Regions from separate parts of the Streptomyces sp. SS1-1 genome, predicted to be linked through region 4. Evidence: riboswitches for the same ligand, from Rfam matches in the RefSeq annotation. Region 4 holds a riboswitch; each other region holds the start of a gene.
What was found. Region 4 has a riboswitch for cobalamin ahead of F8R89_RS23465 (ribonucleoside-diphosphate reductase subunit alpha). Riboswitches for the same ligand answer to the same signal wherever they lie in the genome.
Positions count from the first base shown of each region.

Region 1: another riboswitch for cobalamin. It lies ahead of F8R89_RS28630 (hypothetical protein); the one in region 4 lies ahead of F8R89_RS23465 (ribonucleoside-diphosphate reductase subunit alpha).
Region 2: another riboswitch for cobalamin. It lies ahead of F8R89_RS10800 (prenyltransferase/squalene oxidase repeat-containing protein); the one in region 4 lies ahead of F8R89_RS23465 (ribonucleoside-diphosphate reductase subunit alpha).
Region 3: another riboswitch for cobalamin. It lies ahead of F8R89_RS08410 (cobalamin biosynthesis protein); the one in region 4 lies ahead of F8R89_RS23465 (ribonucleoside-diphosphate reductase subunit alpha).

Region 1 covers NZ_WBXN01000004.1:5,957,090-5,964,847, forward strand. The annotation lists gene F8R89_RS28625 (methylmalonyl-CoA mutase family protein) at 1-1,531, opposite strand, end outside; cobalamin riboswitch at 1,673-1,852, shown strand; gene F8R89_RS28630 (hypothetical protein) at 1,910-2,326, shown strand; gene F8R89_RS28635 (MarR family winged helix-turn-helix transcriptional regulator) at 2,377-2,880, opposite strand; gene F8R89_RS28640 (NADP-dependent oxidoreductase) at 3,004-3,948, shown strand; gene F8R89_RS28645 (gamma-glutamyltransferase family protein) at 4,075-5,898, shown strand; gene F8R89_RS28650 (inositol monophosphatase family protein) at 5,998-6,855, shown strand; gene F8R89_RS28655 (phytoene desaturase family protein) at 7,022-7,758, shown strand, end outside.
Region 2 covers NZ_WBXN01000004.1:2,105,832-2,113,589, forward strand. The annotation lists gene fxsT (FxSxx-COOH system tetratricopeptide repeat protein) at 1-2,770, shown strand, start outside; cobalamin riboswitch at 2,939-3,101, shown strand; gene F8R89_RS10800 (prenyltransferase/squalene oxidase repeat-containing protein) at 3,219-4,430, shown strand; gene F8R89_RS10805 (SCO2322 family protein) at 4,427-5,080, shown strand; gene F8R89_RS10810 (energy-coupling factor transporter transmembrane component T) at 5,080-6,285, shown strand; gene F8R89_RS10815 (ABC transporter ATP-binding protein) at 6,282-7,758, shown strand, end outside.
Region 3 covers NZ_WBXN01000004.1:1,577,838-1,585,595, forward strand. The annotation lists gene F8R89_RS08380 (hypothetical protein) at 1-389, opposite strand, end outside; gene F8R89_RS08385 (alpha/beta hydrolase family protein) at 625-1,749, opposite strand; gene F8R89_RS08390 (class II aldolase/adducin family protein) at 2,542-3,243, opposite strand; gene F8R89_RS08395 (lysozyme) at 3,442-4,200, shown strand; gene F8R89_RS08400 (inorganic phosphate transporter) at 4,377-5,612, shown strand; gene F8R89_RS08405 (hypothetical protein) at 5,650-5,871, shown strand; cobalamin riboswitch at 5,967-6,119, shown strand; gene F8R89_RS08410 (cobalamin biosynthesis protein) at 6,226-7,185, shown strand; gene F8R89_RS08415 (cobyric acid synthase) at 7,182-7,758, shown strand, end outside.
Region 4 covers NZ_WBXN01000004.1:4,785,397-4,793,154, reverse strand. The annotation lists gene F8R89_RS23490 (extracellular solute-binding protein) at 1-352, opposite strand, end outside; gene F8R89_RS23485 (GntR family transcriptional regulator) at 710-1,474, shown strand; gene F8R89_RS23480 (DUF3311 domain-containing protein) at 1,623-1,886, shown strand; gene mctP (monocarboxylate uptake permease MctP) at 1,883-3,511, shown strand; gene F8R89_RS23470 (GNAT family N-acetyltransferase) at 3,585-4,091, shown strand; cobalamin riboswitch at 4,137-4,269, shown strand; gene F8R89_RS23465 (ribonucleoside-diphosphate reductase subunit alpha) at 4,393-6,747, shown strand; gene F8R89_RS23460 (ribonucleotide-diphosphate reductase subunit beta) at 6,747-7,757, shown strand; gene F8R89_RS23455 (hypothetical protein) at 7,670-7,758, opposite strand, start outside.

The DNA.
Region 1 (7,758 bases), 1.2 Mb from region 4:
CGAAGGTCAGCCGCGCGGTGTGGGCGGCGGCCGGGCCGAGCGCGGCCAGGTAGATCCGGGGCCGGGCGCCGGTCGCCGCGAGGTGCGCGTCGGAGCGGGCGCGCAGCGCCTCGTACGTCTCGTCGCGCCGCACGCGCGGCAGGCCCCCGGACGGCGGCTCGGGCGCGGGCTCGCGCACCACGGGCTGCTCGGCGAGGTTCGGGAACTCGCTGACGCCGGTGACCGGTTCGCGGCGCTTGGCCAGCTTTCCGGTGCGGGCCTCCCAGGTGGCGGCGAGGTCGTCGCCCAGCCGCCCCGAGCGCAGGGCGGCGGCCTGGCCGCCCGCCCGCTCGATCCGCTGGAAGAACTCCCAGCCCGCGTGGGCCAGTTCGTCCGTGAGCCGCTCCACGTACCAGGAGCCGCCCGCCGGGTCGATGACCCGGGCCAGGTGGGACTCCTCGATGAGGATGGTCGAGGTGTTGCGGGCGATGCGCCGCGCGAACGCGTCGGGCAGGCCCAGCGCGTGGTCGAAGGGCAGCACCGTCACCGAGTCGGCGCCGCCGACACCGGCCGCGAGCGTGGCGACCGTGGTGCGCAGCATGTTCACCCACGGGTCGCGGCGCGTCATCATCACCGGCGAGGTGACGGCGTGCTGCACCTGGGCGGAGGTCGCCCCGGACACCTCGGTCACCCGGGCCCACAGGCGGCGCGCCGCCCGCAGCTTGGCGATGGTGAGGAACTGGTCGGCGGTGGCCGCGTAGCGGAACTCCAGCTGCGCGGCGGCCTGTTCGACCGTCAGCCCGGCCTCGGTCAGCTCCCGCAGATACGCCACACCGGTCGCCAGGGAGGCGCCGAGCTCCTGCGCGGCCGAGCCGCCGGCCTCGTGGTACGGCAGCGCGTCCACGGTCAGGGCCCTGAGCCCGGGGTACTCCTCGGCGCACCGCCGGGCCAGCGCGGCGGCCGGCGCGAACGGCAGGGACGTGCCGGTGCGGGCCTCGTGGCCGAGCGGGTCGGCGCCGAGGTTGCCGCGCGCCGCGTCCTTCGCGACGCCACGCTCGTCGTACAGGGCGAGCAGGGCGTGCGCGGCGGCCTCCGTGTCGGCGCCCGCGTCCAGGACGACCGGGGCGAGGTCGAGGTAGACGCCGTCGAGGGCGCCGCGGAGGGAGGAGACCGGGATGCCGGCCTCGCCGAGGACCAGCCAGAGCGAGGTGACGCCGTTCTCCAGGTCCGCCAGCACCACGCCGTCCGCGGCCGTGGTGTGCCGCTGCCGTACGTCCCAGCCGCCGGCCGTGTTGCCCTCGGGGCGACCGCCCCGGACGAACGGGGCGAAGCCGGGCAAGCCGGGGTCGGGCGCGGCGTCACGCGCGGTGTACAGGGGGCGGGAGCGCATCCCGTCCTCGAGTGCGGTGGACAGGGCGTCCTCGGCAGCCGTACCCGACACATCCTTGCCCGCCTTGCGCAGCACACCTTCCACCAGGTGTCGCCACTGCTCATGGGTTGCGTCAGGGAACTCGGCGGCCAGCGAGAGCCCGTCGTCAGGCAGGACCGTCATGCTCGGATGCTAGGTCAGATCGCCAAAGGAGCAGCAGGGGGCACGGCTGTGACCTTGCCCTCTTCCAGATTGTGACCTGCGTCTCCGCGCCCTTGCGAGGCCCGCTCGAGCACGCCGAACGGGCGTCCGCGCACCCCGACTTGATAGCCTCGCCGAGCTGGTCGCGCCCCTTCTCCGGGGCCAGGGAATCCGGTGCGAATCCGGAACTGACGCGCAGCGGTGAGGGGGACGGGCGGGGCAGGCACGCCACTGGGAGACCGGGAAGGCGCCCCGCCGGGACGAACCCGAGTCCGAAGACCTGCCGGCACCTCCGCGCCCCCGGGCGGGGAGGACGTCCACAGGCCGGCTCCGCGTACGAGCCCCGACCCGAAGGCAGCCATGCCCGTGCTCCCGCCCCCGCCCCAGCCGTCGTCCGAGCCGCCGCCCGCGGACCGGCGTCCCCCGGCCGCGCCCTGCCGGGTCGTGCTCTGCCGGGACTGCTGCTGCGGCAGCCCGAAGGTGACCGGTGTCGACCACGAGCGCCAGACCGCCCGGCTGAGGGAGAGCGTTCCGGTGCGTGTCTCCGACTGCCTCGACGTCTGCGACCACGCCAATGTGGTCGTCGTCCAGCCCTCCGCCGCGGCACGGGCGGCGGGCGCCCGCCCGGTCTGGCTCGGCCTCGTCAACGACCCCGACGCCACCGAGGACGTCATCGCCTGGGTCCGGGCGGGCGGCCCCGGCGTCGCCCCCTGCCCCGAGATCCTCGGCCTCCACGCCTTCCCGCCGCCCTCGTCCCGCGCCTCCGGAAAGGGCTGACCGTCCGCGCGCCGCGTGGAGGGCTCAGGCCCGCCCCTGCGGGTACGGGTTCAGGCCTCGCTCTTGCGGCGGCGTGAAGCGGCCGAGCGGGGCGGGGTCGCCCGCATGTGGTCGCGCACCGGCCGCAGCAGGCCGGCGAGCGTCCTGACGTCGTCGGCCGAGAGCGGCGCGAACAGCAGCCCGCTGACCACCTCGATGTGCCCCGGCAGCACCTTCGCGAGCAGCTCGCGCCCGGCGTCGGTGAGGGTCACGGTGATGCTGCGCTCGTCGTCCGGTGAGGGGGCGCGGACGACCAGGCCCTCCCTCTCCAGCAGACCCACCTGGTACGTCAGGCCGCTGCGGCTGTAGACGACGCCGTCGGCCAGGTCGGTCATGCGGTGACTGCCCGTGGGCGCGTCCCCGAGCCGGGCCAGCAGCTGGAACTGCACGTAACTGAGCCCGCCGCTCTCCCGCAACTGCTGCTCGACAGCGTGCCGCAGCAGGCTGGTCACCTCGATGAGGTCGAAGTAGGTGCCGAGCTGCACGGGGTCGAGTGACGGCGGCGAATCAGGCATGGCCGGAGTCTACTGCTCACCCTCACTTGCTTCGAATTCGAAGCAGGTGTAGCGTCGACGCCAGTTACTTCGAATTCGAAGCAACCTTCACGATCGAAGATCACGACGAAGGTGAGAACCGTGATGAAGGCAGTGCGTTTCCACGAGTACGGCGAGCCCGGCGTCCTGCGCCACGAGGACGTGGAGCAGCCCGTCCCCGGCCCCGGCCAGGCCCGCGTCCGCGTCGCCGCGACCTCCTTCAACCCCGTCGACGCCAACATCCGCGCCGGCTTCATGCGCGGCCCCATCCCGGTGGAGCTGCCCCACACCCCCGGCATCGACGTCGCCGGCACGGTCGACGCGCTGGGCGAGGGGGTGGACGGCCTCACGGTCGGCGACGAGGTCGTCGGCTTCCTGCCGATGGACGGCGCCGGAGCCGCCGCCGAGTACGTCCTCGCACCGGCGGACGTCCTCGCGCCGGCACCGAAGAGCGTCCCCCTGGCGGACGCCGCCGCCCTTCCGGTCGTGGGCCTCACCGCGTACCAGGCCCTGTTCGACCACGGCGGGCTGACGGCCGGGCAACGCGTCCTGATCAACGGGGCGGGCGGCGCCGTCGGCGGCTACGCGGTACAGCTGGCGAAGAACGCCGGCGCCCACGTCATCGCCACGGCCGGCCCGCGCAGCGCCGAGGCGGTCGCCTCCGCGGGCGCCGACGAGATCGTCGACCACACCATCACCGGCGTCACCTCGGCGGTGACGGAACCGGTCGACCTCGCGCTCAACCTCGCCCCGGTCGAACCGGCCGACCTGGCGGCGCTGGTCACCCTGGTCCGCCCCGGCGGGGCCCTCGTCAACACCACCGTGTGGATGCCCGCACCGGGCGACGAGGAGCGCGGTGTGCGGGGCGTCGACCTGTTCGTCCGCAGCGACACCGGACAGCTGGAGCGCCTGGCCGGGATGATCGACCGAGGCGAGCTGCGCGTGGACGTCGCCGAGCGGGTGCCGCTGGCCGGGCTGCCGAACCTGCACGCACGGGCCGCCGAGGGCGCGGTGCACGGCAAGGTCGTCGTCGTCACCTCCACCGCGTGACGCCGGCCGGCCTCCACACCTTCACGGCACCCTCGCACCACGCCCCCATGGACGGTTGAACATCGAACAGGTGGTCACGGAAGATCGGACGGACCCGTCCGCCCGACCGCGAGGTGACGCCCGGCCATGTTCACCACCCGTCCCACCCTCCAGGGCACCTTCGGCATGGTGTCCTCCACCCACTGGCTGGCCTCGCAGTCCGCGATGGCGGTCCTGGAGCGCGGCGGCAACGCCTACGACGCCGCCGTGGCGGGCGCGTTCGTCCTGCACGTCGTCGAACCGCACCTGAACGGGCCGGCCGGCGAGGTGCCCATCCTCCTCGCCCCGGCGGGCGGCGAGGTGCGGGTGCTGTGCGGCCAGGGCGTCGCCCCCGCGGGCGCGACCGTCACCCACTACCGGGGCCTCGGCCTGGACCTCGTCCCCGGCACCGGCCCGCTGGCCGCCGCCGTCCCCGGCGCCTTCGACGCCTGGATGGTCCTGCTCCGCGACCACGGCACGCTCGCGCCCGCCGACGTCCTGCAGTACGCCATCCACTACGCCGAACACGGGCACGCGCCCGTGGAGCGCGTCGGCGAGACGGTCGAGACCGTGCGGGAGCTGTTCGAGACCGAGTGGACCTCCTCCGCCGAGGTGTACCTGCCGGACGGCGAGCCGCCCCGCCCCGGCACGCTCTTCCGCAACCCGGCGCTCGCCGCCACCTGGAAACGCCTCCTCGACGAGATCGCCGGCGCCGGCGACCGCGTCGCGCTGATCGAGGCGGCGCGCGAGGTGTGGCGTACCGGGTTCATCGCCGAGGCACTGGTCCGGCAGGCGCACCGGCCCACCCTCGACACCAGCGGCGAACGCCACACCGGCACCCTCACCGCCGCCGACCTCGCCGCCTGGTCCGCGACCTACGAGGCGCCGGCGACGTACGACTGGAACGGCTGGACCCTGTGCAAGGCCGGGCCCTGGACGCAGGGCCCGGTCCTCCTCCAGCAGCTCGCCCTGCTCCCGGACGAGCTGCCCCCGTACGGGTCCGCCGACTACGTCCACCTGCTGATCGAGAACTGCAAGCTGGCCATGGCCGACCGGGAGGCCTGGTACGGCGACGCCGCCGAGGTGCCGCTCGCCGACCTGCTGTCCGACGCGTACAACGCCGAACGGCGCCGGCTGGTAGGCGACACGGCCTCCTTCGAACTGCGCCCCGGCAGCCCCGGCGGCCGCACGCCAAGGCTCGGCGCCCACGCGCGGGGCGCCGCCGTCGCCACACCCGGCAACGTGCCTGGCGCGGGGGAGCCGACGGTCGCCACGTCGCCCCTGTCCCCGGTGCCGGCCGAACCCGAGGTGGCCGCCGACGGCACCACACGCGGCGACACCTGCCACCTCGACGTCGTCGACCGGTGGGGCAACATGGTGGCGGCCACCCCGAGCGGCGGCTGGCTCCAGTCGAACCCCGTCGTGCCCGAACTCGGCTTCCCGCTCGGGACACGCCTGCAGATGACCTGGCTGGAGGAGGGCCTGCCGAGCTCCCTGACCCCAGGCCGGCGCCCCCGCACCACGCTCACCCCCAGCATCGCGCTGCGCGACGGCGTGCCCGTGCTGGCCTTCGGTACCCCTGGTGGCGACCAGCAGGACCAGTGGCAGCTGCACTTCTTCCTCGCCGTCGCCCTGCGCGGCCCGGTCCGCGGCGGCCCCGACCTCCAGGGCGCGATCGACGCCCCGAACTGGCACAACGACAGCTTCCCCGGATCGTTCCACCCGCGCGGCAGCCGGCCCGGGAGCGTCACCGTGGAGGCCCGCACCGACCCCGCGGTGGTCGACGGGCTGCGGCGGCGCGGCCACGACGTCACGGTCGGCGACGCCTGGTCGGAGGGCCGCCTGTGCGCGGTCGCCCGCGACCCCGCGACCGGCGTCCTGTCGGCCGCGGCGAACCCGCGCGGCATGCAGGGGTACGCCGTCGGACGCTGACGGACCACGGATGATCTCCGCCCCGCGAGTTCACCGGGAGGCCGTCCGCAGGTCACCCGGCGGGCGGGCGTTGTCAGTGCCGCGTGTTTCCATGGACGGGTGATCGAAGACAACGAAACCATCGAAGAGTTTCTCGCCCGGCACAGCACCGACGTGGAGGACGCCGTCCGCAAGGCGGCGGCCGCCGAGATCATGCCCCGTTTCCGCCGGCTCGCCGACCACGAGGTCGACCGCAAGAGCGGGCCGCACGACCTGGTGACCGACGCCGACCGGCTCGCCGAGCGGTACCTCACGGACGCCCTCGGCGCCCTCCTGCCCGGCTCGGTCGTCGTCGGCGAGGAGGCGGTGCACGCCGACCCGTCCGTGTACGAGGCGATCCGCGGCGACGCCCCGGTGTGGATCGTCGACCCCGTCGACGGAACCCGCCAGTTCGTGCACGGCGACACCGGCTTCTGCACCCTGGTCGCCCTCGCCGTACGCGGCGAGGTGCTCGCCTCCTGGACGTACGCGCCCGCCCTCGACCGGCTGGCCACCGCCGTCCGCGGCCGGGGCGCCTTCCTCGACGGCGAGCGGCTGCGCGCCGGGTCCCCGGACCCCGCCCGCGACCTGCGGGTCGCCACCTCCCACCCCGACTTCACCACCGACGAGCAGAAGCGGTCCCTCCTCGGACTGTGGACCGACGGCGTCGCCCCGCGCCCGTGCGGATCGGCGGGCCTGGAGTATCTTGCGGTCGCCCGGGGCGACTTGGACGCCGTCGCCTTCGGATGGGAGGCGGCCTGGGACCACGCGGCCGGACTGCTGCTCGTACAGGAGGCGGGCGGCGCCCACCTGAGCCACACGGGCGAGCCGTTCCGTATCACCGGGGGCAACGCCCTGCCGTTCACGGCGGCCCGCGACGAGGCCACCGCCCGGCGGGTCGCGGGACTCCTGTCCGGCGAAGCGCGCAGCGCGGCATAGGACGCGCAAGAGGCGCAAGAGGGGTAGGAGGCGCAAGAGGCGTAGGAATAGAGTCCGCCGTGGGGGACGTGGGGGACGTGGGGGAGCGGAGGTGGGGCCGCGAAGGCCCGGCTTATCCTGATCCCTCTAGGCCGCCGCCTGACGAAGGGGTCCGAAGGTGCCGTCGATGCTCGACGCAGTCGTGGTGGGTGCGGGACCGAACGGCCTGACCGCCGCCGTGGAGCTGGCCCGCCGCGGCTTCTCCGTGGCCGTGTTCGAGGCCCGGGACACCGTCGGCGGCGGGGCCCGCACGGAGGAGCTGACGCTGCCCGGCTTCCGGCACGACCCGTGCTCCGCCGCGCACCCCCTCGGCATCAACTCGCCCGCCTTCCGGGCGATGCCGCTCGACCGCCACGGCCTCGAGTGGCTGCACGCGGACCTGCCGATGGCCCACCCCTTCGCCGACGGCACCGCCGCCGTGCTGTCCCGGTCCGTCGCCGAGACGGCCGCCTCCTTCGGGCCGCGCGACGCGGGGACGTACCGCCGGCTGGTCGCCCCGTTCCTGTCCAAGTGGGACACGCTGGCACGGGACTTCATGTCGCTGCCCCTCACCGCGCTGCCCCGCGACCCGGTGACCCTCGCCCGGTTCGGCCTGACCGGGCTGCCCCCGTCGACCTGGCTGATGCGCCGCTTCCGCGACGAGCGGGCGCGCGCCCTGTTCTCCGGCCTGGTGGCGCATGTGATGGCCCCGCTGAGCGGCTTCGCGACCGGCGCCATCGGCCTGGTCTTCGCCCTCGCCGCGCACGCCCGCGGCTGGCCCGTCGCCCGGGGCGGCTCCCAGGCGATCTCCGACGCCCTCACCGCCTACCTGAAGGACCTCGGCGGCGCCGTGCACACCGACTACGAGGTGAAGCGGCTCGACGA
Region 2 (7,758 bases), 2.7 Mb from region 4:
CAAGTTCATGGCCGCACGGGGCGGGCGGGACATGGCCGACAGCCTCGAACAGGCCGAGAACCCGCGCGGCCCGGTCGCCGTCCGGGTGGACGACGTACGGCTGAGCGCCCCGTTCTCCGATCGCACGGCCGCCGACCTCACCCGGTGCGGCGCCGACGAGGACGCCGCCCGGCAGGTTCTGCTGAACGCCGTGGAGGCCCCGACACAGCCGCTGTTCAGCCCGGTCACGGCGAGCGACGGCGGTCCGCGCTTTCCCGGGGCCGAGCCCGCCGTGCAGTCCCTGCCGATCCGCAACCCGTCCTTCACCGGGCGCGAGCGTCTGCTGGAGCACTTGCGCGACCGGCTGCGGGCCGGCAACGGCACCGTGCTGCTGCGCGGCATGGGCGGCGTCGGCAAGACGATGCTCGCCCTGGAGTTCGCCCACCGTTACAAGGGCGACTACGACGTCGTCTGGCACATCCAGGCGGACCAGCGGAACCTCGCCGTCGAGCAGTACGCCCAGCTGGCCGGCCCGCTCGGCGTCGGCGAGCGCAAGAACCCGACGGCCACGGCGACCGTCGTCAAGGAGGCGCTCGGCCTGGGCCGGCCCTACAGCCGCTGGCTGCTGATCCTCGACAACGTCGAGCATGTGAGCGACCTGTCCGACCTGCTGGTGAGCGGCAAGTCCGGTCACATCCTGGTCACCAGCCAGCGGGCCGAGGGCTGGGAGCGGTACGCCGAGATCACCGACGTCGGCGTGTTCGAACGCGAGGAGAGCGTGGCGCACCTCAAGCGCAGGCTCACCGAGTGCAGCACCGAGGAGGCCGACGAAGTGGCGGCGGCCCTCGGCGACCTGCCGCTCGCGGTGGAGCACGCGGCCGCCGTGCTCAGGGAGACGGGTCTGCAGACCCAGGAGTACGTCAAGCTCCTGGAACGCCAGCCGGCGGTCGACGCGCAGGGCCCGAGCCCCGAGGACCGGCTGCTCGACGTCTCCAAGACGTGGCGCGTGGCGATCGAGCAGCTCTACGAGAGCTTCCCGCCGGCCGTGCAACTCCTGAAGCTGGCGGCTTGGTTCAGCCCCGGGCCCATCTCCCTCGATCTCCTGCAGAGCACCCAGATCGCCCAGGCCCTGTCGGGCCGGGCATCTGAAGGCTTCCGGCCGCGCCCCTTGGACGGCACGGAGATGATCGCGCGGGCCTTCCAGGAGCTGAGCCGCCTCTCGCTGGCCACGGTGGACCGCAAGTCCCGCAGTCTCCAGGTGCACCGGCTGGTGCAGATGTCGGTGCGTTCCAACATGACGGAGGAGGAGCAGGAGACCATGCGGGACGCCGTGTTCCGCACGCTGGTGGCCGCCCGCCCCGAACAGGACGACCCCGAGGACCACAACACCTGGGAGCGCTACCGCATCATCTGGCCGCACCTCGGAACCAAGTGGGCCCTGACGACACCGGACTACGGCATCCGCAAGCTGATCGTCGACCGCGTGCGCCAGCTGCGCCGCCGCGGCGAGCTCAAGCAGGCCTACGAACTCAGCACGCGGGTCCACGAGGGATGGGTGGAGCACAGCGGCGAAGAGGATCGATGGGTGCTGCACATGGGCTTCCAGATCGGCAACGTCCTCCGCGCACAGGGCCGTTATCAGGAAGCCCTGGACATGGACATGGACGTCCTGCGCCGCCAGGAGGCGGTCCTGGACAGCCCGGACGACCTCCACATCCTCATGACCTCGGGCGGTGTGGCCGCCGACCTGCGGGGGCTGGGCCGCTACAGCGAGGCCGCGGAACGCGACCGCCGGAACTACGAGCGGCTCTTCGAACTGTTCGGTGAGGACCACCCGCGCAGCCTCGTGGCGGCCAACAACTACGCCGTCTGCCTGCGGGTGCTGGGGCAGTACGCGGACGCCCTGCGGCTGGACCGCAAGACGATGGAGATGCGGAAGAAGATCCTCGGTTCCGAGCACGCGTACACCCGGGAATCGACGATCAGCCACGCCCGCGATCTCCTGGACTGCGGTGACTACGCGGGCGCGGAGCACCAGTTGCGGCGTACCTACCAGAGCTGTCTCGACAACCGGCAGTTCGGGCCGTCCTCCCCCACCACGGTCAACGCCGGCAAGGCCCTGGCGGGCGCGCTGCGCCGGCTGGGGCGGGCGCAGGAGGCGGAGGAGCTGACCCGTGCGGTGCTCGCCGCCCTCCCCGCCGAGGAGGGGTCGGCGTCACCCAACCGGCTGCTGCTCCAGCTGGGGCTGGCCGGCGCGCTGGGCGCCCAGGGCCGTACCGAGGAGGCCCTCGAACTGGCCCGCCGGGTCCTGGACGACTGCCGTCGCTTCTTCCACGACCAGCACCCCTACACCGCGGCCTGCTACGCGAACCTGGCCGTGCTCCTCTGCTCGGCGAACGAGGCGGCCTCCTCCCTGGCGCACGCCGAGCAGGCGGCGCGGGCCTTCGCCGAGATCTTCGACGACGACCACCCGTTCACCCTGATGTGCGGGATGAACGTGGCCAACGCCCAGGCGGCGCTGGGTCAGCGGGAGATCGCCCGCGCGACCTACGAGTCGGTGCTGGACCGGATCCGTGATGTCCTCGACGACGACCAGCACCCCGCTCCCCTGGTCTGCGCCGCCAACCTCGCGGTGGTGCTGAACGAGCTGGGGGAGACCGAGGCCGCCGAGCGACTGCGCGAGGAGGTGCTGGGCGCCCTCACCGCCCGGCTCGGCGCCGACCATCCCCGCGCCCTGGCGCTGCGCGAGTGGAGGCGATCGGGCTGGGAGTTCGACCCCGAGCCGATCTGAGGCGCAGTGTGATCGGATTCTCGATCCCCCCGGCCGCGGTGCCGGGATCGGGACGTGCCGCGCAGGTCCCACACCCGTGAGGCCGAGGTGGTGACCACCCGGCCGACGGCCGTGCGCGGGGCCGAGGCCGACCGGGCACCCCCCAGCCACCTCACCACCCCGCCCTACCCCCGGGTACAGTGTCCCGGTCGTCATCACTCACCCGTTCAGGGGAAAGCCGGTGCAATTCCGGCGCTGACCCGCAACCGTGATCCGGTCCCCGCGTCCCGCCCCCCGTGGCGGGCGAGTCCGAGGCCGGTGAGCCGGACCGCCCTGGACGGACGTGACCGGCTCACGTGTCCCGGCAGCCTGCCGGAGCACGGCACCGTCGAGGTATACGGAGCCGAGCCGCCCGGGGGGGTCCTCCCGTGCTGTCCGGCTCCCCACAGGGAGAGGGCACCCGCCGATCATGAACGTCCGCCGCAGCGCAGCGGCCCTGGCCGCCACCGTCGTGCTCGGCGCGGCCGCGCCCGCCATGGCCGCCGACTCACCGTCCCCGTCGCCGTCGGCGTCCCTCCCCGAGGGGCTGTACGGCACCACCGACCCGACGTACGACGGGGTCTGGCGCCAGTCCCTCGCGCTGCTCGCCCAGCACACCGCGAAGGTGCGGCCCGCCGCGTCCGCCGTGGACTGGCTGACCGGGCAGCAGTGCGCGAACGGGGCGTTCGCCGCCTACCGCGCCGACACCGCCAAGGCGTGCGACGCCAAGGTGATGGTCGACAGCAACAGCACCGCCGCCGCCGTGCAGGCCCTGACGGCCCTCGGCGGTCACGACGACGTCACCGGCAAGGCCGTCACCTGGCTGAAGTCCGTGCAGAACAAGGACGGCGGCTGGGGCTACACCCCGGGCGGCGCCAGCGACACCAACTCGACGTCGGTCGTCGTCGGCGCGCTGGCCGCCGCCGGCGAGAAGCCGGCCGAGGTGACCAGGGACGGCAAGTCGCCGTACGACGCCCTGCTCTCCCTCGCGCTGCCCTGCGAGGGCGACGACGCGGGCGCGTTCGCCTACCAGCCGGACAAGAAGGGCAGGCTGGCCGCCAACGCCGACGCCACCGCGGCCGGGGTGATCGGCGCGCTCGGCAAGGGGCTCGTCACGAGCGCCGGCGAGAAGGCCGACGCCACCTGCGCGAAGGCCGGCTCCCCCGAGCAGGCCGCCGCCAACGGCGCCGCCTATCTGACGCGGGTCCTCGCGAAGGACGGGCACCTGGTCTCCGCTCTGCCCGGCGCCGACGACCAGCCGGACTACGGCAACACGGCCGACGCGGTCGTCGCGCTCGCCGCGCAGGGCGGGGCCGGGGCCGCCGCGAAGCCCCTGAAGTGGCTGGAGGGCAACGCCGCCGCGTGGGCCGCGCAGAACGGCCCCGCCGCCTACGCCCAGCTGATCTTCGCCGCGCACGCCACCGGCACCGACCCGCGCGCCTTCGGCGGCACCGACCTGGTCGCGAAGCTGAACGCGACCGGCCCGGCCCCGCAGAAGGCGGCCGCGAAGAGCGCGGACACCCAGGAGGACAAGGACGACGACAGCCCGTTCGGCGTCTGGTGGTACATCGGTGTCTTCCTCGTCGTCGGCGTCGGCATCGGCTTCCTGCTGAGCCACCGCACCAAGGGCGGGCGGGCGTGATCCGGCGCGCCCTCGCGGTCCTGCTGGCCGCGCTGGTCCTCACGGCCGGCGCGGCCCAGGCCGCCCAGGCCGCCGGGTACCGCTACTGGTCGTTCTGGGACCGTGACGGCGACTCCTGGTCGTACGCCACCCTCGGCCCCTCGCTGTCCCGCCCCGACGACGGCGATGTCCAGGGGTTCCGCTTCGCCGTGAGCGAGGACTCGAAGGACGCCACGCGGCCCCGGGGCGCGGCCGAGTTCTCGGTGATCTGCGCCCGTACGCCCGCGCGGGACGGCAAGAAGCGCGTCGCGCTCGTCCTGGACTTCGGTACGGCCGCCGACGCCCCGTCGGGCGAGCGGCCGCCTGCCCGGCGCACCGTCTGCGCGCGGGTCGACCCGGACGCCACGACCGCGGACGCCCTGGCGGCCGTCGCCGGTCCGCTGCGGTACGACTCCAACGCCCTGCTGTGCGCGATCGACGGCTACCCGCGCAAGGGCTGCGGGGAGCAGGTCGCGCAGGGCGAGAAGCCGGCGGGCACCGGGAGCACGGCGGCCACCGAGCCGGACGACGACCCGGAGGGCGGTGCGTCGGTCGGTCTCGTCGCCGGTGTGGCGGCGGTCGTGGTCCTCGCGAGCGCGGCCGTCTGGCAGGCACGACGGCGGCGCGGCTGATGGCAGGGGGGCGCGGCGGTACGCGGAGCGGGGGTGGCCCGGAGGGGGCGGTCGCCCCCTCCCCGGCCGTGCCCGACGCTGGGCGGGCCGTTCGCGACCCCCTGCACCCCGGCGCCTGGTGGGTGTGGGCGCTGGCGCTGGGCACCGCGGCGACCCGCACCACCAATCCGCTGCTGCTCGCCCTGCTCACCGCGACGTCCGCCTATGTGGTGGCGAGCTGCCGCCCGGACGCCCCCTGGGCCCGTTCCTACGGCGCCTTCGTCAAGCTCGCCCTCGCCGTCCTCGTGATCCGGCTGTTCTTCGCGGTGGCCCTCGGCTCCCCCATCCCCGGCACCCATGTGCTCGTCACCCTGCCCGAGGTGGCCCTGCCCGACTGGGCGCAGGGCATCCGGCTGGGCGGCCGGGTCACCGCCGAGACCCTGGTCAGGGCCCTGTACGAGGGTCTGAAGCTGGCCACGCTGCTCATCTGCGTGGGCGCGGCGAACTCCCTCGCCAACCCGGCGCGGCTGCTGAAGTCCCTGCCGGGCGCCCTGTACGAGATGGGGGTCGCGGTGGTCGTGGCCCTGACGTACGCCCCTCATCTGATCGCCGACATGCAGCGTCTGCGGGCCGCCCGGCGGCTGCGCGGGCGGCCCGACCGGGGGCTGCGCGGCCTGGTCCAGGTCGGGTTGCCGGTGCTGGAGGGCGCGCTGGAGCGTTCGGTCGCGCTGGCCGCCGCGATGGACGCGCGCGGCTACGGCCGCACCGCCGACGTCCCCGTCCGGGTGCGGCGTACGACCGCCGCGCTCACCCTGGGCGGGCTGCTCGGCGTGTGCGCGGGCACGTACGGGCTGCTGACCGCGGCGGGCGGCACCTACGGGCTGCCGGTGCTGCTGGCCGGTCTGGCGGCGGCGCTGGCGGGGCTGCGGCTGGGCGGGCGCCGCTCCCCGCGCACCCGGTACCGGCCCGACCGCTGGGGGCCGCGCGCCTGGCTGGTCGCCGGGTCCGGCGCGGCCGTCGCCGCTCTGCTGACCCTGGCGGCGAGCCGTGAGCCGGGGGCCCTGAACCCGGGTGTGGTGCCGCTGGTGGCGCCCGCCCTTCCGCTGTGGCCGGCGGCGGCCGTCCTGATCGGGCTGCTCCCGGCGTTCGTCAGCCCCGCACCGAGGAAGCCCGCACCGAGGAAGCCGGCGCCGCGCGGTGCCGCCGCCCGCGAGGAGTCGTCGTGATCCGCTTCGAGAACGTCTCCGTGACCTACGACGGGGCCGCCGCGCCCACCGTGGACGGCGTGGACCTCGTGGTGCCCGAGGGGGAGCTGGTGCTGCTCGTCGGGCCGTCGGGGGTGGGCAAGTCGACCGTGCTGAACGCGGTCAGCGGGCTCGTGCCGCACTTCACGGGCGGCACCCTGCGCGGCCGGGTCACGGTGGCCGGCCGGGACACCCGCACCCACAAGCCGCGTGAACTCGCCGACGTGGTGGGCACGGTGGGCCAGGACCCGCTCTCGCACTTCGTGACCGACACCGTCGAGGAGGAGCTGGCCTACGGCATGGAGTCGCTGGGGCTGGCCCCGGACGTGATGCGGCGCCGGGTCGAGGAGACGCTGGACCTGCTGGGCCTGGCCGATCTGCGCGACCGGTCCATCGCCACCCTATCCGGCGGGCAGCGCCAGCGCGTGGCGATCGGCTCGGTCCTCACCCCGCATCCGAGGGTGCTGGTCCTGGACGAGCCGACGTCGGCGCTGGACCCGGCCGCCGCCGAGGAGGTTCTGGCCGTTCTGCAGCGGCTGGTCCACGACCTCGGTACGACGGTCCTGATGGCCGAGCACCGCCTGGAACGCGTCGTGCAGTACGCGGACCGGGTCGTCCTGCTCCCGGCGCCGGGCGAACCGCCTGTCCTCGGCGACCCGGCGGAGATCATGGCGATGTCCCCGGTGTTCCCGCCGGTGGTGGCGCTGGGCCGGCTGGCGGGCTGGTCCCCGCTGCCGCTGACGGTCCGGGACGCCCGGCGCCGGGCGGCGGACCTGCGGCAGCGCCTCGGCGACCACGACGTCCTGCCCGCACCCGCGCGCTCCGAGCTGCCCGCCCCGCCGCCGGTCCGTCCCCCGGCCCGCCGCTGGTTCGGCCGCTCCCGCGCCACGGCCGAGGCGGCCCCCGCGTCCCCGTACGCGGCCGAGGTGCGGGCGCTCGCGGTGACCCGGGACGGGGTGCGGGCGCTGCGGCGGGTGGACCTGACGGTCTCCCCCGGCGAGACGGTCGCCCTCATGGGCCGCAACGGCGCCGGGAAGTCCACCCTGCTCAACGCCCTCGTGGGCCTGGTGACGCCGTCCTCCGGGTCCGTGCTGACCGGCGGGTCCGTGCCGCACCGCACCGCGCCCCGCGACCTCGTCCGCCGCGTCGGCCTCGTCCCGCAGGAGCCCCGCGACCTGCTGTACGCCGACACGGTCGCCGGCGAGTGCGCGGCGGCGGACGCCGACGCGGAGGCCGAGGCGGGCACCTGCCGGGCGCTGCTGTCCAGGCTGCTGCCGGGCGTCCCGGACGACCTCCACCCCCGGGACCTGTCCGAGGGCCAGCGGCTGACGCTCGCGCTGGCGGTCGTCCTGACGGCCCGGCCGCCGCTGCTCCTGCTGGACGAGCCGACGCGGGGCCTCGACTACGCGGCGAAGGCGCATCTCGTCGCCCTGCTGCGGGACCTCGCCGGGCAGG
Region 3 (7,758 bases), 3.2 Mb from region 4:
AGCCGCCAGCTGGGGCGCGCGCTGTCGCCGTGCACCTCGACGAGGCCGGCGAGCCGGGCGGTGTCCCAGTCGGCCCGGACCTGAGCGACGCTCAGGCCGAGGGCGCGGGAGGCGCGTTCGGCGGTCTCGTCGGAGAGGGTGCCTTTGCCGTCGGGGTTCGCGTTCGTACGGCCGGGGCGCAGGGCGGTGTCGGCCCAGAGGGCGACGCGGACCGCGCCGGCGAGGAGGGAGCGTGCCATTCCGGCCAGCTCGGACCGGGCCGGTGTGCCCTCCGGGGGCCGGGGCGCGGGGCGGCGCGGGCGGCGCTGGTTCACTGCTCCGGGGGCGGCGGCCAGGGGTCGCGGGCGGACGAGTCGAAGCCTGGAGTCGCGCGGGATACGGGACGTCACGGGTGCAGTCTTCCGGTTGACGGTCCGAAAACCCAAACGGAATGCCGTGAGCGGCTCCGGGGACGGGCGGCGCGAGGGGTCCGACGGGTGCCGGGGCACCGGGAACAGGCCATCGGTACGGCCTTAAACGGAATGGCACGGCAGGGCACGGGACGGCACGGGACCAGCCGGGCGGGCGGGTCCCGTGGGTCCGGTCCCGTCGGGGGGTCCCGTGGGGGGCCCGTGAGGGGGCGTATCAGACCAGCGGTGTCATGAAGCGGCGCAGCGACTCCTCGTAGAAGCCGGGGTCGGCGTTCCACATGGCGGCGTGCGGGGCGTCCCGCACGGTGTGCAGGGTGACGAGGTCGGGGTGGGCCCTGGCCAGGCGGCGGGACAGGGTCCAGGGGGCCACCCGGTCGCCGGGGCCGTGGAAGACGACGGTGGGGACCGTGACGCCCTCGAAGACGTCTGCGCCGGAGCGGTCCGCGGTCAGGTTCGCGCGGCCCTGGGCGGCGCGCACGGCGAGGGGCAGCAGGGCGTTCGGGGTGTGGCGGGCCGCGGCGAGGGCGCGCAACGTGGTCTCCCAGCTGAGCACCGGGGAGTCCAGGACGAGCCCGGCGATCCGGTCGCGCAGGCTGGAGCGGGCGGCGGCGCGCAGCGCCATGGTGGCGCCGGTGGACCAGCCGAGCAGGACGATCTTCCGGGCGCCGTAGCGCACGGCGTAGCGCATCGCGGCGTCGACGTCGCGCCACTCGGTCTCGCCGAAGTGGTGCAGCCCGTCCGGCGGGCGGGGCGCGCCGAGGTCGCCGCGGTAGGCGAGGGCGAGCACCGGGACGTGCCGGGCGTTGAGGGGCCGCATGAGGTTCATGGCGTGTTCGCGGGTGGTGCCCAGGCCGTGCACCGCGATGAGCCAGGTGCCCCGGGCGCCGGGCACGAACCAGGCGGGCAGCGGACCGAGTTCGCCCGGGATGTCGACGTCGGCGTGGTCGAGGCCGAGGGTGGCGCGCGGGTTGCCGACGTACACGTTGGGGGTGAGCCAGACGCTGTCGCCGGGCTTCAGGGTGCCGTGGGTGACCCGCTCCAGACGGCGGACCACGGTGTCGGCGGAGTGCTGCGCGTCCTCGAGGACGGGGCCGACGACGGCGTGCGAGCCGTCACCGGCCAGGCCGTACGTGCCGGGACGCAGCGAGGCCAGGTCGCGGGTGAGGGTGATCTGCCCGGCGGCCGTGGCGTGCACGGTGAGCCGGGGTTCGGTGGGCAGCGGGCGGCCGGGGGTCGCCGTCAGGGCGGCGCCGCTGGCGAGCCGCCCGGCGGCGACGCTCGCGGCGCCGGCGGCCAGGGCCACGGAGACGGCTGCGGCCGTCGTTCGGACAGTGCGCACCCGTCCAGTGTCCGGAACGACCGGCCTGACGGCCAGTGGGAGGGCGGGGTGGGGTGACGTGCGCGCGGTCGCGCGGCCGGGCGGGGCGAGACCGCACGGGTGGCCGCCGGACACCAGTCCCGGGCGCGCCCCGCCTTCGCGGGCCGCTCCTCGCACGGCACGAGCCGGGCCCCGGCAAGGCGGGGTGACGAGCGCGCGACGAAGCAGCCGAGCCACGGAGCCGAGTGACTTGCGCGCCGCCGCGCGGCCGAGCGGAGCAAGACCGCACGCGTAGCCGCCGGACACCTACCCCGGGCGCACCCCGCCTCCACGGGCCGCTCCCCGCACGCGGCAAGCGGAACCCGGCGGAGCGGGGGTGAAGAGCTCGCGGCGAAGCAGCCGAGTGGCGCGCTGTGTGGACGAGCGCGCGGCCGAGCCGCAGGGCCGGGTGACGTGCGCGCGGCCGGGCGGCGTGAGACCGCACGCGCGGCCGCAGGACACCTGCCCCCGGCACTCCCCGCCTCCACGGGCCGCTCCCCGCACGTGACGAGCGGTGCGAGACCGTATGCCTGGCCGCCGGACACCTGCCCCGGGCGCGCCCCGCCTCCACCGCCCGCCCCTCGCACGGGCAGGCGGGCGGGTGGCGGGCCGAAGCGGGCCGCCGGGGCCATGGCGCCGCCGGAGGCGGGCGCACCCCGGCCCGTGCGGGAAAGGACGGCACCACGGCCGAGGTGACGGGCCGTCGGCGCCTGCCGGCCGGTCGTAGGGCGGTGCCCCCGGCCTGACGCCGGGGGCAGCAGGCGCCCGGGGCCGTCAGCCCTGTTGCCCGTATCCCTTCAGGCGCTCCCCCACCTCCGCCACCTGTTCCCCGGACAGGAGGGTCGGGGTCAGGCCCGGGACCGAGGAGGCCGTGAGCCAGACGCGGCACATCCATTCCAGTTGGGCCGTGCGGTCGTACGCCTGGTCCAGGGTGGCGCCGTGGGCGACGGTGCCGTGGTTGCGCAGGAGGCAGGCGGTACGGCCGGTGAGGGCCCGCAGCATGTTCTCGGCCAACTCCTCGGTGCCGTACGCCGCGTAGGGGGCGACCCGGACGGGTCCGCCGAGGGCCGCGGCCATGTAGTGGATCAGTGGGAGTTCGGGCACCAGGGTCGAGACGGCCGTCGCGTGGACGGCGTGGGTGTGCACGACGGCGCGGGCGTCGGTGGCGGCGTAGACGGCGAGGTGCATGGGCAGTTCGCTGGTCGGCACCAGGGTGCCCAGCACCTGCCGGCCGTTGAGGGCGACGCCCGTGACGTCCTGGGCGGTGAGCCGGTCGTACGGCACGCCGGACGGCGTGACCAGCACCGTGTCCCCCACCCGCACCGAGACGTTCCCGGACGTGCCGACCACGAGTCCGTCGGCGACGGTCCGGCGGGCCGTGGCGACCAGGGCCTCCCAGGCCGCCGCCTCCTCGGGCCGCACCGTGCGCCGGTTCGGGACGTCGCCGTCCCCCTGCTCCCACCGTTCGTCAGCCATGCGGCGATCCTGCCAGGCGCGGTGCGCGAAGTCGCCGGTGGATGGGGGCACTTCAGGGCGGAGGGGCGACCTCCGGGAGGGTGCATACCCCGACATACCGTCCGCTCCGGCCGCTTGGCCTGAGATCGATCGGAGTTCAACGATCTTCCGATAATCTCCGGGTGATTTGCCGCACACGCCACCATTCCGGGGGGAACCATGGCCCGTGCCCGCAAACCGTCCCGACTCGCCGTGTCCTGCGCGGCCGTGCTCGCGCTCACCGCCACCGCCGTCGCCGTCCCCGTCTCAGGAGCACCGGCCCCGCCCGCTGCCGCCGCCGCCGCCGGAAAGCCCCGAGGTCATGACGTCTCGTCGCACCAGAAGGACGTCGACTGGGCGGACAGCCGGGCGCGGGGCGCGCGGTTCGTCTACGTCAAGGCGACCGAGTCGCACACCTACCGCAACCCCTACTACGCCCGGCAGTACGACGGCGCCCGCGCCGCCGGCCTGGTGCGCGGCGCCTACCACTTCGCCCTGCCCGACCGGTCCTCGGGCCGTGCGCAGGCGGCGTTCTTCGTACGCAACGGCGGCGGCTGGCGGCCGGACGGCTGGACCCTGCCGCCCGCGCTCGACATCGAGTACAACCCGTACGGCTCGCACAAGTGCTACGGGCTGCCCAAGGCGGCGATGACCGCCTGGATCGGGGCGTTCAGCGACGAGGTGCGCCGGCTGACCGGCCGCCGCCCGGTGATCTACACCACCGCCCACTGGTGGAACACCTGCACCGGCGCCTCCCGCGCCTTCGCCGACCACCCGCTCTGGGTGGCCCGCTACGATGTCCCGGACCCCGGAACGTTGCCGTCCGGATGGCGCGCCTGGACCCTCTGGCAGTACGACAACGGCGGCGGCCTGCCGGGTGACCAGAATCTCTTCAACGGGTCCCTGACCCAGCTCAGGTCGTTCGCCCGCGGCGGCTGAACCGCGCCGCGCCCCGGCCGCGCCCCGGCCCCGCCCGGGCACCGCGGACGGGGGCCTTCCGTTCATAGGGGAAACCCTCCCTGCCGGACACCGCGCGGCCCGCCCCAGTTCACCTTCCGTTCACTCAGGTTTCCTACGTTCATCGAGCCAATGACCTCGAACGATTGCCTGGGTAAATGGAAAACTTCTCGCTGATCCTCGCGATCGTGGTGGTAACCGCGCTCGCGTTCGATTTCACGAACGGTTTTCACGACACCGCCAACGCGATGGCCACGACCATCTCGACCGGTGCGCTCAAGCCCAAGGTCGCGGTGGCCATGTCCGCCGTGCTCAACCTTGTAGGCGCTTTCCTCTCGGTGGAGGTCGCCAACACGATCTCCAAGGGTCTCGTCGACGAGACCGGCATCCGTCCCGAGGTCATCTTCGCCGCCCTGGTCGGCGCGATCCTCTGGAACCTCGTCACCTGGCTGGTGGGCCTGCCCTCCAGCTCGTCGCACGCCCTGATGGGCGGCCTGATCGGCGCCACCATCGCCTCGGCCGGCGTCGGCGCCGTCCACGGCGACGTGCTCGTCACGAAGGTCCTGCTCCCGGCCCTCGCCGCCCCGATCGTCGCGGGCGTCGCGGCCCTGCTGGCCACGCGGCTCACGTACACCCTCGGCAAGAAGGCGGACGGCGAGGCCGCGAAGAAGGGCTACCGCGCCGGCCAGATCGCCTCCGCGGGCCTCGTCTCCCTCGCCCACGGCACCAACGACGCCCAGAAGACCATGGGCATCATCACCCTCGCCCTGATCGCGGGCGGCGCCCTCGCCCCCGCCTCGGACCCGCCCACCTGGGTCATCCTCTCCGCCGGCCTGGCCATCGCGCTCGGCACCTACCTCGGCGGCTGGCGGATCATCCGCACCATGGGCAAGGGCCTCACCGACCTCCAGCCGCAGCAGGGCTTCGCCGCCCAGACCAGCGCCGCGACGGTCATCCTGGCCTCCTCCCACCTCGGCTTCTCCCTGTCCACCACGCACTCCGTGTCCGGTTCCGTGATGGGCGCCGGTCTCGGCCGCAAGGGCGGTGTGGTCCGCTGGTCCACGGCCACCCGGATGTTCGTCGCCTGGGCCCTGACCCTGCCGGCCGCCGCGCTGGTCGCGGCGCTCGCCGAGTACGTGACGGGCCTCGGCACCTGGGGCACCGCCGCCGTCGCGGTCTTCCTGATCGCCTCCAGCTTCGCGATCTGGCGGATCTCCCGCCGCGAGGTCGTCGACCACACCAACGTCACCGGCGACGAGGACGAGCCCGCCGGTGTGGTCACCACCGCCATCGCCGTCGTGACCCCGCCTCCCACGGGCACGGTGACCGACGACCTCTCCGTCACCCTCCCGGCACCGGCCCCCGGACCCGAGCCCACCAGGGCCGCGGTCTGACCCCCGGTCACCCCTCCCGGCAACACAAGGAAGCAGCATGAAGATCGACTGGGCGGCCCTCGGCTCCGTCTTCGGTGTCAGTCTCGTCGTCACGGTGGTCCTGGTGGCCCTGTTCACCCTCGGCATCGCGGGCCTCTCGCGCCGCGAACGGGCGGTCGCGCAGGGCGACTCGGCGGCGCTCGCGGTCACCGGCGCCTACGCGTGCTTCGCGGCGTGCACGGCGGCCGTGGCGTACGGCATCTACCTCATCGTGGCCTGACGTACGACGCGTGACTCCTGAGGTGCGTGACGGGACACCGTCGCGCACCTTCGGTGTGTGTGGGCCTGCGCACACTCTCCCGTCGCAGGTCACAGGCAAGTTGACGGCCGTCGCGACCCGTGGTGGACTTCCCAGGCCATGTACGGCGGCAGAAGAGGAAGCCGGTGCGAATCCGGCGCGGTCCCGCCACTGTCACCGGGGTAGTGACCCCCGGGAGCCAGGAACTCTCGCCGCCGGTCTCGTCGAACCAGGGCGTGGACACCCTGAGTGAGGACATCACGCGATGCTCGCCTGCCGATCGTCACGCAGTAGCAGTACCGGACCCCTGTCCGACGCCACCACCGGCTGAACCCCATGCGTGCCGAACGCGTCTTCGCGTACGGCGCCGCCGCCGGACTCCTCGGTGACCTGCTGCTCGGCGATCCACGCCGTGGGCATCCGGTCGCCGCGTTCGGACGTGCCGCGGGCGCCGTGGAACGGGTGTTGTGGCGCGACCACCGCGCCTGGGGTGTGCTCCACACCGCCGTGTGCGCCGGTGGCGCCGTGGCGGCCGCCGCGCTCGGCGCACGCGCCGTGCGCCCCTCCCCCGCCGCCTCCGTCGCCCTGACCGGCGCCGTCACCTGGGCCGTCGTCGGCGGCACCTCGCTGGCCCGGGAGGCCCGGGCGATCGGACGTGCCCTGGAGTCCGGGGACGTGGAGGCCGCGCGGGCGCGGCTGCCGCATCTGTGCGGCCGGGACCCGCAGGCGCTGGACGCCGACGGGATCGCGCGGGCCGTCGTGGAGTCCGTCGCGGAGAACACCTCGGACGCCGTGGTCGGCGCCCTCGTATGGGGGGCCGTCGCCGGGGTGCCGGGCCTCGCGGGGTTCCGGGCCGTCAACACGCTCGACGCGATGGTCGGGCACCGCTCCCCCAAGTACCGCCGCTACGGCTGGGCTTCGGCCCGTCTCGACGACGTCGCCGGCTGGCCGGGGGCCCGGCTGACCGCCGTACTGGCCGCCGTCGCCGGGGGCGACCCCCAGGGGGCCGTACGGGCGTGGCGGGCGGACGCGCACCGGCATCCCAGCCCCAACGCGGGCCCCGTGGAGGCGTCGTTCGCGGGCGCGCTCGGGGTGCGGCTCGGCGGGACGCTGTCGTACGGCGGGCGGGTGGAGCACCGGCCCGTGCTCAACGGGGCTGCCGGACGGGCCGTCGAGGTCGCCGACATCGAGCGGGCCGTGCGGCTGTCGCAGCGGGTCGGCGTGCTCGCCCTCGGGGTGTGCGCCGGGGCGCGGCTCCTGCTCGGGCGGCGCGCGGCGCGGGGACGTGCCGCGTGAAGGGCGGGCTGCTCGTCGCCGGTACGACCTCCGACGCGGGCAAGAGCGTCGTCACCGCCGGGATCTGCCGCTGGCTGGTCCGGCAGGGCGTGAAGGTCGCGCCGTTCAAGGCGCAGAACATGTCGCTGAACTCGTTCGTCACCCGCGAGGGCGCGGAGATCGGGCGGGCGCAGGCCATGCAGGCGCAGGCGTGCCGGATCGAGCCGACCGCGCACATGAACCCCGTCCTGCTGAAGCCGGGCGGGGACCGCAGCAGCCAGGTGGTGCTGCTGGGCCGGCCGGTCGGCGAGCTGAGCGCGCGCGGCTACCACGGCGGACGGCAGGAGCGGTTGCTCGGCACCGTGCTGGACTCCCTCGCCGAACTACGGGCCTCGTACGACGCGGTGATCTGCGAGGGCGCCGGTTCGCCCGCCGAGATCAACCTGCGGCGCACGGACATCGTGAACATGGGGATCGCGCGCGGTGCCCGGCTGCCGGTGCTGGTCGTGGGCGACATCGACCGGGGCGGAGTCTTCGCCTCGTTCTTCGGGACGGTGGCGCTGCTGGCGCGCGAGGACCAGGAGCTGGTCGCCG
Region 4 (7,758 bases):
CCAGGTCGGCGAGGCCGCCGGTCTTGGCGTACGCCGGGGTCTGGGTGTTGCCGATCTCGAAGACGTCCGGCGGGTTGTCCTCGGAGAGCGCGGTGGTCAGCTTCTGCTGGATGCCGTTCCACTGCTGGATCTCGAACTTGACCTTGGCCTTGGTCTTCTTCTCGAACGCCGCGGCGACGTCCTTCTGCCACTGGTCGGGCGAGGAACCGTCCATCACCCACACCGTCAGCGTCTGGCCCGCGTAGCCGTCCGCCCCGGCCTTTCCGTCGCCGTCGCCGTTGTCGCCCCCGCACGCCGCCAGGGAGATCATCATGCCCGCGACACCGATCGCGGATATCAGCCTGCGCTTCACGCCACCCTCCTCAGGGATGCCACAAACCCCCCTGCCTCCCCGCACTAGCGATGGGCCGGGACCTGGACCAATGGTGTAGACCAGTACCCGGAGCTTGGACCAGACCAGAAGGGGTGTCAAGGGTGGTGGAATACGCTCCGACCAGCCGTTATGCGACCTACATATGCAGGAACCTTTAAGTAAGAAACCCTCGAAAAGGCGATTCACAGCCGCCATCAGTCGCTATACCACTGCATTCTGTGGACTAGACCAAACGGCGCGGCGACGGTATACAGAACAGATCACGGAGCGTACGGGGACAGGCCCCACGCGCGCGTGCCACGATGTGAGCCGCAGCCGGAGCCGGGAAGGCGGAGCATGAGCACCGACGTCAGCAGTGCGGAGAACGAGAGCGGCGTCCCCGTCCGTACCGCCCGCGTGCCCAAGTACTACCGCCTGAAGAAGCACCTCCTCGACATGACGGAGACCCAGGCGCCCGGCACCCCGGTGCCGCCCGAGCGCACGCTCGCCGCCGAGTTCGACACCTCGCGCACGACCGTGCGCCAGGCCCTGCAGGAACTCGTCGTCGAGGGCCGGCTGGAGCGCATCCAGGGCAAGGGCACGTTCGTCGCCAAGCCGAAGGTGTCGCAGGCGCTGCAACTCACCTCGTACACCGAGGACATGCGCGCCCAGGGCCTGGAGCCGACCTCCCAGTTGCTGGACATCGGGTACATCACCGCCGACGACCGCCTGGCCGGCCTGCTCGACATCACGGCCGGCGGCCGGGTGCTGCGCATCGAGCGGCTGCGCATGGCGAACGGCGAGCCGATGGCCATCGAGACCACGCATCTGTCGGCCAAGCGCTTCCCCGCCCTGCGCCGGTCGCTGGTCAAGTACACCTCGCTGTACACCGCCCTCGCCGAGGTCTACGACGTGCACCTCGCCGAGGCCGAGGAGACCATCGAGACCTCCCTGGCCACCCCCCGCGAGGCCGGCCTGCTCGGCACCGACGTGGGCCTGCCGATGCTCATGCTGTCCCGGCACTCCCTGGACCGCACCGGACAGCCGGTGGAGTGGGTGCGCTCGGTCTACCGCGGCGACCGGTACAAGTTCGTCGCGCGACTGAAGCGGCCGCAGGACTGAGGCGTCAACGCCGCTGCTCAGCCGCCCTGTGGCGCGTACACGATTCCTCCACATCCGAACCGTGACCGAGGCCTTCCGCTGCGGTCGCGCCGTCACCTAGATTGCCCGGGCATTTCACAGGCGATCAACAAGGGGACGGAGCCGTCAGATGTCAGATGCCCCAGAAGTGAACAGAGGCGTGGTGACGCCGACCCGGGTGGTCATCGGCCTCTGCCTGGCCGCGCCCTTCGTGGCGATGCTGTGGGTGGGTTCGTACGCCAAGACCGACCCGGAGTTCATCGGCATCCCCTTCTTCTACTGGTACCAGATGCTGTGGGTGCTGCTCTCGACGCTGCTGACCATGACGGCGTACAAGCTGTGGCAGCGTGACCAGCGCGCCCGCGCCCCGCGGAAGGGCGGTGCGGCGGAATGAACGACGGCGTGAACGGCGTCGCGCTCGGCGTCTTCATCTTCTTCTTCCTGGCCGTCACGGTCATGGGGTTCCTGGCCGCGCGCTGGCGCAAGGCCGACAACGAGCACAGCCTCGACGAATGGGGCCTGGGCGGCCGGTCGTTCGGCACCTGGGTGACCTGGTTCCTGCTCGGCGGCGACCTGTACACCGCGTACACCTTCGTGGCGGTCCCGGCGGCGATCTACGCGGCCGGCGCGGCGGGCTTCTTCGCGGTGCCGTACACCATCCTGGTCTACCCGCTGATCTTCACGTTCCTGCCGCGGCTGTGGTCGGTGTCGCACAAGCACGGCTATGTGACGACCTCGGACTTCGTGCGCGGACGGTTCGGCTCCAAGAGCCTGTCGCTGGCCGTGGCGGTCACCGGCATCCTGGCGACGATGCCCTACATCGCGCTCCAGCTGGTCGGCATCCAGGCCGTCCTGGACGTGATGGGCGTCGGCGGCGGCGAGAGCACCAACTGGTTCGTCAAGGACCTGCCGCTGCTCATCGCCTTCGGCGTGCTGGCGGCGTACACCTACTCGTCGGGACTGCGCGCCCCCGCGCTGATCGCCTTCGTGAAGGACACGCTGATCTACATCGTCATCGCGGTGGCGATCATCTACATCCCGATCAAGCTCGGCGGCTTCGACGAGATCTTCGCCAAGGCGGGCGACGCCTTCGCGGAGCCGAACCCGAAGACGGGTGCCCCGCGCGGGGCGCTCACCCCGGGCGACGCGACCCAGTGGACGTACGCCACGCTGGCGCTGGGCTCCGCGCTCGCGCTGTTCATGTACCCGCACTCGATCACCGCGACGCTGTCCTCGCGCAGCCGTGAGGTGATCCGGCGCAACACCACGATCCTGCCGCTGTACTCCCTGATGCTGGGCCTGCTGGCCCTGCTGGGCTTCATGGCGATCGCGGCCGGGATCAAGGTGCAGAACGGGCAGCTGGCGATCCCGCAGCTGTTCGAGGACATGTTCCCGGCCTGGTTCGCGGGCGTGGCCTTCGCGGCCATCGGCATCGGCGCGCTGGTGCCGGCGGCGATCATGTCCATCGCGGCGGCGAACCTGTTCACCCGCAACATCTACAAGGACTTCATCAAGCCGGACGCCACGCCCGCCCAGGAGACCAAGGTCTCCAAGCTGGTGTCGCTGCTGGTGAAGGTGGGCGCGCTGGTCTTCGTCCTCACCATGGACAAGACGGTCGCCATCAACTTCCAGCTGCTGGGCGGAATCTGGATCCTGCAGACCTTCCCGGCCCTGGTCGGCGGCCTGTTCACCCGCTGGTTCCACCGCTGGGCCCTGCTGGCCGGCTGGGCGGTCGGCATGGTCTACGGCACGCTCGCCGCGTACGGGGTGGCGACCCCGGCGCAGAAGCACTTCGGCGGCTCCTCCAAGGAGATCCCGGGCATCGGTGAGATCGGCTACATCGGTCTGACGGCGTTCGTGCTCAACGTGCTGGTCACCGTCGTCCTGACGTTCGTCCTGAAGGCCGCGAAGGCCCCGGACGGCGTCGACGAGACGAAGCCGGAGGACTACACGGCGGACGCGGGCGACCCCGGCGTCCAGGTGGAACTGCCGCCGGCCACGGCGGGCTCGTCCCACTGAACCACCCGTGAGCGGCGGGCCGTCGGAGAGATCCGGCGGCCCGCCGCTGCGTGCGTACGGCACACTCGGCGGTATGGACATCGTGATCCGGCCGGCGGACCCCGGCGAGTACGGCCCTCTGGGCGAGATCACCGCACAGGCCTACCTCCAGGACGGCTTCCTCGACTTCGGCGAGGACGACGCCTACCTCGGCGAGCTGAAGGACGTGGCCAAGCGCGCGGCGGCCGCGCAGGTGCTCGTGGCCGTCGAGCACGGCCGCCTCCTCGGCGGTGTGACCTTCGTCCCCGAGGGCGGCCCGATGGCCGATCTGGCGGGCCCCGGCGAGGCGGAGATCCGTATGCTCGCCGTCGACCGCGCGGCCCGGGGCCGGGGCGCCGGCGAGGCGCTCGTGCGCGCCTGCGTCGACCGCGCCCGCGCCACGGCGGGCTGTGTGCGCGTGGTCCTCTCCTCCCAGCCCACCATGCACAGCGCCCACCGCCTCTACGAGCGGCTGGGCTTCGTCCGTACGCGGGAGCGGGACTGGAACCCGCTGCCGGAGCTCCTCGACCTCACGCTCGTGACCTACGAGTTGACGCTCTGACACCAGTACGCCACAACATCTAGGGGTGGCGCGGCAGGCGAGCACAAGATGTATGCTCATGCTCGCTGTCGCCGCAGGGGAATCCGGTGCGAATCCGGAACTGTCCCGCAACGGTGTACTTGTGCATGTCTCATGCGCTTCGTCAGTCCGAGGACCTGCCGACAGTGCGTCCCGGCCACCCGGCCGGTGCGCTCCGACGTCCGGGCCTCGTGGAATGGGCCGGTGGACGCGACGCCCCGTGCGCTCGTGAGCTGCCCCCTGCCCTCCGCAAGGCCCTGTGCCGAGCGAGGGAGAGCCTCACGTGACGATCGCGCCAGCCGAACCGGCCTCAGCGGCGGCCCAACCGGAGAACGACGGTCCCGGTGCCGCGCTGCTGCGGACCCTGACCGAGCTGACCGCCGACCTCCCCGACGCCGACCCCGGCCGGGTCGCCGCCGCCGCGCTGCGCGGCCGGTCCGCCCGGGCCGACGAGACGGAGTTGCGCGAGCTCGCCACCGAGGCGGCGGCCGGGCTCATCTCCGAGGACCCCGCGTACAGCAGGCTGGCCGCGCGGCTGCTCACCCTCTCCATCGCCGCCGAGGCGGCCTCGCAGGGCGTCACGACCTTCACCGGGTCCGTCGCGACCGGCCACCGCGAGGGCCTGATCGCCGACCGGACCGCCGCGTTCGCCCGCACGCACGCCGCCCGGCTCGACGCGCTCGTCGACCCCGCCGCCGACGACCGGTTCGGCTACTTCGGGCTGCGCACCCTGCACAGCCGCTATCTGCTGCGGCACCCGCACACCCGCAAGGTCATCGAGACGCCCCAGCACTTCCTGCTGCGGGTCGCCGCCGGTCTCGCCGCGGACGACAGCGCGGGGGCGGTGGACGAGGTCGCCGCGCTCTACCGGCTGATGAGCCGCCTGGAGTACCTGCCGTCCTCCCCCACGCTCTTCAACTCCGGCACCCGGCACCCCCAGATGTCGTCCTGCTACCTCCTGGACTCCCCCAAGGACGAACTGGACTCGATCTACGACCGGTACCACCAGGTCGCGCGCCTCTCCAAGCACGCGGGCGGCATCGGTCTGTCGTACTCCCGCGTCCGCGCCCGGGGTTCGCTGATCCGGGGCACCAACGGGCACTCCAACGGCATCGTGCCGTTCCTGAAGACACTGGACGCCTCCGTGGCGGCCGTGAACCAGGGCGGCCGGCGCAAGGGCGCCGCCGCGGTCTACCTGGAGACCTGGCACTCCGACATCGAGGAGTTCCTGGAGCTGCGGGACAACACCGGTGAGGACGCCCGCCGTACGCACAATCTGAACCTCGCGCACTGGGTGCCGGACGAGTTCATGCGCCGGGTCGAGGCCGACGGGACGTGGAGCCTGTTCTCCCCCGCCGACGTGCCCGAACTGGTCGACCTGTGGGGCGAGGAGTTCGACGCCGCCTACCGCGCGGCGGAGCGCGAGGGGCTGGCCCGCAAGACCCTCCCGGCCCGGGAGCTGTACGGCCGCATGATGCGCACCCTCGCGCAGACCGGCAACGGCTGGATGACCTTCAAGGACGCCGCCAACCGCACCGCCAACCAGACCGCCCTGCCCGGCCACGTCGTGCACTCCTCCAACCTGTGCACCGAGATCCTGGAGGTCACGGACGACGGGGAGACGGCGGTCTGCAACCTGGGCTCGGTCAACCTGGGCGCGTTCGTGCGGGACGGCGACATCGACTGGGAGCGCCTGGACGAGACGGTCCGCACGGCCGTCACGTTCCTCGACCGGGTCGTGGACATCAACTTCTACCCGACCGAGCAGGCCGGCCGTTCCAACGCCCGGTGGCGTCCGGTGGGCCTGGGCGCGATGGGCCTGCAGGACGTCTTCTTCCAGCTGCGGCTGCCCTTCGACTCCGCCGAGGCCAAGGCGCTGTCCACCCGGATCGCCGAGCGGATCATGCTCGCCGCGTACGAGGCGTCCGCCGGCCTCGCCGAGCGCGAGGGCCCGGTGCCGGCCTGGGAGAGGACGCGGACCGCGCGGGGTGTGCTGCACCCCGACCACTACGACGTCGAGCCGGCCTGGCCCGAGCGCTGGGCCGCGCTGCGCGAGCGGATCGCCACGACCGGGCTGCGCAACTCGCTGCTGCTGGCGATCGCGCCCACCGCCACGATCGCGTCCATCGCCGGTGTCTACGAGTGCATCGAGCCGCAGGTCTCCAACCTGTTCAAGCGCGAGACGCTGTCCGGCGAGTTCCTCCAGGTCAACTCCTACCTGGTGGAGGAGCTGAAGCGGCTCGGCGTGTGGGACGCCCGCACCCGCGAGGCACTGCGCGAGGCCAACGGCTCGGTGCAGGACTTCGCCTGGATCCCGGCGGACGTACGGGCGCTGTACCGCACGGCCTGGGAGATCCCGCAGCGCGGCCTGATCGACATGGCGGCGGCCCGCACCCCGTTCCTCGACCAGTCGCAGTCCCTGAACCTGTTCCTGGAGACGCCGACCATCGGCAAGCTCTCCTCGATGTACGCGTACGCCTGGAAGCAGGGGCTGAAGACGACGTACTACCTGCGCTCGCGCCCGGCGACCCGGATCGCCCGTGCCGCCCGCGCCACCGTCCCCGTCCAGCAGGTCACCGACCCCGACGCGGTCGCCTGCTCCCTTGAGAACCCCGAGTCCTGCGAGGCCTGCCAGTGATGTCCCGTACCCAGAACCTTCTCGACCCCGGCTTCGAGCTGACCCTGCGCCCCATGCGCTACCCGGACTTCTACGAGCGCTACCGGGACGCCATCAAGAACACCTGGACCGTGGAGGAGGTCGACCTCCACTCGGACGTGGCCGACCTCGCGAAGCTGACCCCGGCCGAACAGCACCTGATCGGACGGCTGGTGGCGTTCTTCGCGACCGGTGACTCGATCGTCGCGAACAACCTGGTGCTGACGCTGTACAAGCACATCAACTCCCCCGAGGCGCGGCTGTACCTCTCGCGCCAGCTGTTCGAGGAGGCCGTGCACGTCCAGTTCTATCTGACGCTGCTCGACACCTACCTCCCCGATCCGGAGGACCGGGCGGCGGCGTTCGCGGCGGTGGAGAACATCCCGTCGATCCGTGAGAAGGCCGAGTTCTGCTTCCGCTGGATGGACTCGGTCGAGAAGCTGGACCGCCTGGAGTCACAGGCCGACCGCCGGCGCTTCCTGCTCAACCTGATCTGCTTCGCGGCCTGCATCGAGGGCCTGTTCTTCTACGGCGCCTTCGCCTACGTCTACTGGTTCCGCAGCCGGGGCCTGCTGCACGGCCTGGCGACCGGCACCAACTGGGTGTTCCGCGACGAGACCATGCACATGTCGTTCGCGTTCGACGTGGTCGACACGGTCCGCAAGGAGGAGCCGGAGCTGTTCGACGACCGGCTCGGCCAGGAGGTCACCGACATGCTGAGGGAGGCCGTCGAGGCCGAGCTGCAGTTCGCGCGCGACCTGTGCGGTGACGGCCTCCCGGGCATGAACACCGACTCGATGCGGCAGTACCTGGAGTGTGTCGCCGACCAGCGGCTGACCCGCCTCGGCTTCGCCCCGGTGTACGGCTCCGAGAACCCCTTCTCCTTCATGGAGCTGCAGGGGGTTCAGGAGTTGACCAACTTCTTCGAGCGGCGCCCCTCGGCGTACCAGGTGGCGGTGGAGGGCACCGTCGACCTGGACGAGGACTTCTGAG